Linked DNA regions of Novipirellula artificiosorum. The main gene of each other region encodes a partner of the protein of the gene in region 2 in a complex. Links are inferred from orthologs where the notes say so. Each region holds a gene or a part of one and is shown on either strand. Other genes may lie near its edges. The genes, in order: pheS and pheT.

What was found.
Region 1: the proteins of pheT (region 2) and pheS are in contact, whole or in part, in a crystal structure (PDB 6P24), measured with the Escherichia coli proteins. The link is inferred for Novipirellula artificiosorum from one-to-one orthologs.

What each region holds. Positions count from the first base shown.
Region 1 is NZ_SJPV01000002.1:53,512-56,614, reverse strand. Bases 265-3,043 are described here. They hold pheS (phenylalanine--tRNA ligase subunit alpha), read left to right. Parts: upstream 265-1,029; coding sequence 1,030-2,058; downstream 2,059-3,043. Other genes in these bases: Poly41_RS05995 (hypothetical protein), read left to right, coding at 2,274-3,043; rplT (50S ribosomal protein L20), read left to right, coding at 629-985; rpmI (50S ribosomal protein L35), read left to right, coding at 265-422. Also shown: pyrF (orotidine-5'-phosphate decarboxylase), read left to right, coding at 1-76; more of rpmI, read left to right, coding at 216-264; more of Poly41_RS05995, read left to right, coding at 3,044-3,050; Poly41_RS05990 (PIG-L deacetylase family protein), read left to right, coding at 3,099-3,103.
Region 2 is NZ_SJPV01000002.1:293,096-296,380, reverse strand. Bases 307-3,267 are described here. They hold pheT (phenylalanine--tRNA ligase subunit beta), read left to right. Parts: upstream 307-761; coding sequence 762-2,774; downstream 2,775-3,267. Other genes in these bases: Poly41_RS06880 (DUF6797 domain-containing protein), read right to left, coding at 2,875-3,267. In the rest of the region: Poly41_RS06895 (IS110 family transposase), read right to left, coding at 1-126; more of Poly41_RS06880, read right to left, coding at 3,268-3,285.

The DNA.
Region 1 (3,103 bases), 240 kb from region 2 along the record:
TGCTCGCTGGCAGGATGCCGTTTCGGAGGCGACCGACGAGATGAATCAGCTCCTTTTGCAGCGTTTTTCGCGGTAGAGGCGGCGGAGGACTTTCGCAAATCGAGACAATTCGCTATCTTTCGCCGTCTGTTCGCTCACAAACGAGTTGTTGAGCCGGCGTTGGAGAGATCGACAACGCAGAAACCACGAAAAATCACGCTAGCGGATATTTTTTAATGGGTAACAAAGTCAAAACCCACAAAGGAACGAAAAAGCGTTTCCGTTTGTCGGCCAAAGGTAAAGCGATGCACCGTTCGAGCGGAACGAGTCACTTGGCCAAGGGTCTTAGCAAGAAACGCCGACGTAACCTTCGTGGCACCACATCGCTCGATGCTTGCATGGAGCCCACGATCCACGCTGCGTTAAACGGCTACAGTAACTAATTCGGAGTTCCGTCATTCGCCTGCGACGACTCCGTTTTCGATTCATTGCAGAACTCAGGGTGGGTTCTGCTTTTCACTCCTTTTGAAAGTCGATTCCGAAACCCATTCGGCTGGGCAGAAACATCGGTGGCATGGACCACCGGGGCCTGAACCGATGGATCCTATCGCGTCGATCCAAATCCCTTTTATCACCGGAAGCATTTCCCATGCGTACCACCAAAGGTGCCGCTCGTCGGCAATCCAAAAAGCGTCTGTTCAAGCGAGCCAAAGGCTTTCGTGGCGGACGGAGCAAGCTGACTCGAACCGTCAAAGAGACGTTGCTTCGCAGCGGCGCGTACGCCTTCCGTGATCGTCGAGTCCGCAAACGGGATTTCCGCCGGCTTTGGATTGTCCGCATCAATGCGGCTTGTCGAGAACACGGCATCCGATACAGCGAATTCATCTTTGGACTCAACAAGGCTGGCATCGAATTGGATCGAAAAACGCTCTCGGAAATGGCGATCCACGATAAGGAAGGCTTCAAGCAGGTTTGCGAGAAGGTAAAGGAAGCCCTGGCGGCGTAAGGCCGAGGTCCCGCTAATTTGATCCGACGGGACGGCAGCAAATCATGTCACTTGAGTCATTCCTATCGACCCTTGACGAACTCGAGCAAGAGGCGTTGGCTGCGTTTGATGCTGCCAGTGACGCCGGCGCGCTCGAGGAATCGCGTGTTCGCTTCCTCGGTGCCAAGAAGGGTGCGCTGAAAGACGTTCAAAAGCAGATGGGCGGCATCGATCCGAGCGATCGTAAAGCTGCCGGTATGCGGTTGAACGAATTCAAGTCAAAGGTCCAAGCGGCGTTCGAAACTTCCCAATCCATACTGGGAGGTGGAGGCGAAGCGGGGATTGACCCCAGCTTTGATGCAACGCTGCCTGGAATTCAGCCAAACATCGGCCACATCCATCCGATCACGCAGACGATCAATCATTTGATGGAGATCATGGGACGGATGGGCTTTGAAGCGGCCGAAGGCCCCGAAGTGGAGGATCCTTGGCACAACTTCGTAGCACTAAACATTCCAGAGGATCATCCCGCTCGCGATCCGCTCGATAATTTTTACCTTGCGACCGCCTCGGCGACTTCGGATCGTGCAATCGAGGGCGAGCAATTGTTGCGGAGCCAGACGAGCACGGTACAGATTCGCGTGATGGAACGACGCCAGCCGCCGATCCGAGTGATCTCCCTTGGACGTGTTTATCGACCCGACGATCCCGATGCGACCCACTTTCCGATGTTTCATCAGATGGAAGGTCTGTATGTCGACGAGCACGTCACGATGGCGAATCTGAAGACCGTGTTGCGGGTGTTTGCGACCAATTACCTTGGCGGCGACGTTCAGATTCGATTCCGTCCGTCGTTTTTCCCCTTCACCGAACCGAGCGTTGAAGTCGACTTCCTTTGGAACGACCAATGGATCGAGTTTGGTGGCGCTGGGATGGTGGATCCCGCGGTGTTCGAAGCGGTTGGCTACGATCCTGAAACGGTTAGCGGATTCGCGTTCGGGTTGGGCGTTGAGCGGTTGTGCATGCGACGCCACGGGATCACCGATATCCGTGATCTGTACAGCGGAGACTTAAGGTTTTTGCGGCAGTTCTAGCGGGCCTTCCTGCAAGGGGTGGCTTTCGCTCATGCTCTGAGTGGTTTGTCACCGCTAAGAATTGGGGCAGGACGGACTTCCAGTCAACAAATGACGGACAGGAAGTCCGTTCCACCAATTCGCGACAACCCTCAAACGAAGGTGTGATAGACCGCTAGCGGACCGTCAGCATAAAATTTTATGGCAGTGGATTTCGCCAAAAATCCGTTACTCAAATGCTCTTAGGGACTTCTGATGAAGTCCACTACGTCCCAACTCGCAGTTTAAACCTTGACGGTCCACTATCGAACAACCAGCTGCGTGAGAATTTCGACTCGGTTCGTTTCTTTCACGAAGGGGTTGCGACCTACATCGAACGTCGTTTTTTTAGCGATCCGAGTTTGGCGGCTCAACGATTGGCGGCCGCAGTGCTGATGCGCCGTGAGGACGCCAACTTTGACCGATTGGTCGACAACGATCGACTTCGTCAGGAACACGAACCGATGTTGGTGTATGAGCTAGGAGAGGTGTTTGCAGCAGCAATCGTACGTAAGTTTGGCGATGAATCGATAGGCAAACTTGCTCGCACGTTTGCCAACAAGCAGCACAGCGAAGGGCTCAACGGTGTCGCACTTTGGCGTTCGGTTTTCCAGGCTTCGGGTTACTCGCTGAACGAAGCGGTCGACGAACACTATCAACTGCTGGGCGAGGCTGCGGAACTTCACGCGGAGACGACGGAGCTGCTTGTTGAGCTGCACCCCGTTGTCGAGCAAGAGGGAGACACGATCCGGTTATCCGTTGATGTCACGCCCCCCGACGGATGGAAGGTCGTTGTTCGATTCCGTGCTTCGCGTTCGGCGGCGGACGATGAGTGCTGGCAACAGACGCTGAAAAACGGGTTTGTGGTGACGTTGGCAAATCGATTCGTTTCGCGGACCGCTTGGTATCTAGTCGGATACCAAAAGGATGAAAAATCGCCTATTTTTCAGTCTTGGCAATCTGTTCGTTTTTAACAAACCGCCCGAAACCTTCCGCTACAACCTCCACGAGAAAGTACCCTCATGCC
Region 2 (3,285 bases):
CCCCTCTTCGTTGCGGACACAGACAGTGATTTGCTTTGCGTGTTGATCGATGGCGAGGTACACATTGTCGGGTTCTCCTGGGAGTGACAATTGGCGAGCCAACACGGCTACGCCGTGAATTATCACCCGGAGAACCTGCTTTTTGGGAACCGTCGCCTCTTTCATCGAATCACCCCCCTTCTCGCATCAACGACGTAATGAAGAAACTCGGGATTTGGGTAGGGCTCGACTTCGTCGCTGCGAAAAAGGGTATGCGAGAGGTTCGCCAGCTTCGTTCCGGGGTACGAAGCGTAGGCGGCTACCACCTACCCGTACTGCTTCATGGCGGGCACACACGCGTCAGAAAATTCAGGGAGTGACTGCGGGTGTTCCGCAGGCTGCACAGAGGCTGCCGAGCAAAGCATCGAAACGCCGAGCGACGACGATGCGAAATTCGCAAAAAAGGCAGCAAAAATCGATAAGAAAGGGATTTCGTCCACCAAGGTGAATCGGGCCGACTGGATTCGAACCAGCGATCTCCACACCCCCAGTGTGGCGCGATAACCAGGCTTCGCTACGGCCCGTCAGCATGCTTCACAATCGCTTGCGGCATGCCTTCCGAGACTGTAGATGCTAATCCAATGCCTTTTCTTTGACTAGGGCGGACTTTCCTTTGTCGATTCACCCCGTTTTCCGGAGGATTGGTTTTGCGGAATCCAACGATTCGATAACCTATGGGCTCGTTCTAACTCCTCCCACTCCCCGTTCTGACTGCTCCGACCATGCTCGTTTCTTGGAAATGGCTCTCCCGCTACCTTGATCTGCCGATGAAACACGAGGATTTGGCCCTTCGGCTGAGTTTGTCGGGGTTGAATCATGAAGAAACGACCGTCGTTGACGGTGACGTCGTGATCGATTTGGAGGTGACCAGCAATCGGGGCGATTGTTTGGGCCATCTCGGCGTGGCTCGCGAAATTGGCGTTTTGTACGATTTGCCCGTCAAGACGCCAGAAATCGAACTGCCGGAATCTGGGATGGATGTCGCCTCGCTGCTGAGCGTCGAGAATCACTTTCTTGACGCCTGCCCCCGCTACACCGCTCGCGTGATCCAGGGAATTGAGGTGGGCCCGAGCCCGGCGTGGATGGCCGATTCGCTTCGGTCGATTGGCATCGGTGTGGTCAACAATGTGGTCGACGCGACCAACTATGTGATGATGGAATGTGGCCAACCGCTACATGCCTTCGACTATTCGAAGTTAGCTGGAAAAAAAGTGGTCGTCCGACCGGCCACCCCTGGGGAGACGATCGAGGCAATCGATCATCGCAGCTACGCGCTGGACGAATCGATGTGTGTGATCGCCGATGCGGCCCAGGCGAACGCAGTCGCCGGGGTGATGGGTGGCGCGGTTTCGGAAGTGGAGGAATCGACGACCGATCTGGTGATCGAAGCTGCCATCTTCACTCCGCTGTCGGTTCGCCGTACGGCTCGCAAATTGAAGTTACATAGCCCTTCGTCTTATCGATTTGAGCGTCGCGTCGATCCGGTCGGTGTGGATTGGGCGAGTCGGCGCGTGTGCCAGTTGATTCTTGAATCGGGAGGTGGCAAGTTGGCCAGTGGCGTGATCGACACGGCGGCAGCGATTTTACCGCGTCCATCGGTGGTGTTACGACTCAGTGAGCTGGAGCGGATCTTGGGGATCCAGGTCGAGCGAAGTGAAGTGGAGCGTATTTTGGTGTCGCTTGGATGTGAATCAAAAGCGGGCACCGATCGTTATGTACCGCCGTCGTGGCGTCACGACCTGACGCGTGAAGCGGATCTGATCGAAGAAGTCGCGAGAATTCACGGTTACGACAAAATCCCCGAGGATGCACCGATTCCCGTCGCGCCGAGTAGCAAGCGAGAATTCGATGTTGCCATGGAGGGAGTCCGTTCGGTCATGATCACGGCGGGTATTTCCGAAGCGATGACTCCCAGCTTGGTGACTCAATCGCTTGATGCTCTGGTCAGCCCCTGGACCGATCGCCCGCCACTCCGAACGGAAACGCCGATGTTGAAAGGAGCGCGTTGTTTGCGGCGAAGTTTGATCCCGAGCTTGTTGGAAGGTCGTGGGAACAATTGGGCCTTGGCAAGTATTCATGCCGACTTGTTCGAAATCGCGCATGTCTATCTGCCTGGCAAGACCGCAGACTCGTTGCCGGACGAACACTACTCACTGGGATTGGTCTCAGGTCGAGACTATTTGGAAGTCAAAGGAGTGATTGAAACCTTATGCCGGCGTATGGGAGTTGCGGATTCCGTTCGCGTGGAAGCGGTGGAACGGTCCGGAATGGCCAAAGGGGCAACCGTCGCAGTCCACTGTGGGACACGTCAACTCGGCTATCTGGGAATCGTGGACTCAAAGGTGCTGAAGACATGGAAGCTTGCGGGACCCGTTGTTGCAGCGGAGCTGTCACTGGTGACATTGTTGGAGTTGGCTCACTTGGTTCCGCAGCAGCAAAGCGTGAGTGTTTTCCCCTCGGTCCAACGCGATCTCAATTTCATTGTCGCCGAATCGGTGCGCTGGAGTGAATTGGAGCAAGTGGTGCGGTCGGCGGTTGGTAAGGAATTGGCCGCCGTTGACTATCGAGAGACGTACCGTGATCCGAAAAAGGATGGAGCGAATCGCAAGCGGATCCTGCTGTCGGTCGAACTGCAGCGGCACGATGGAACCCTCAGCGGGGATCAGGCGGACGAATTGATCCAACAAGTGATCGGCGCCTGCGGCAAGAAGTTGTCGGCCGAGCTGTTGTCGTAGGGCGGTGCGACCGCAAACGCAGCGAGCCGCCGCGGGTGCGATGCATCGCCGAACCCACCAGGAATTCGTTCGATCATGGATGTCGCCAACATCCCGCAGTTCATTTCCGTTGCCTTGAATCGGGCAGCGCGTGGAGGGTGCCGTGAATCGTACGCGTGATCGATTCGCCCTCAAGCGTGATCAGTTGGCACGATAGCTCGTAGCACCACGTTGGTTCGAGTTCAGGAATCGTCAGCGTCACGGTTCGGCGATCTTCCGATAATCGCACCTCCGCAATGTCCAAGGGCTCTTCGTCTATGTGGGGAGACCCATATTTTTCTGTGCGCCTCAAGCCCCACTGTCGATACGCAAATCGATTCACATCCAACCCGGAAGCGGGATCCAGCGGGTCGCTAAACGTGACAGCCAATGTCTTGTGGGCTGCTTTGATTTCGGTAGGCAAAACGGCTTGGCTTCCCTTGTAACGAATTCGATACAAGCCACCTTCACGTTCTTGGCGACTGCTTGCCCA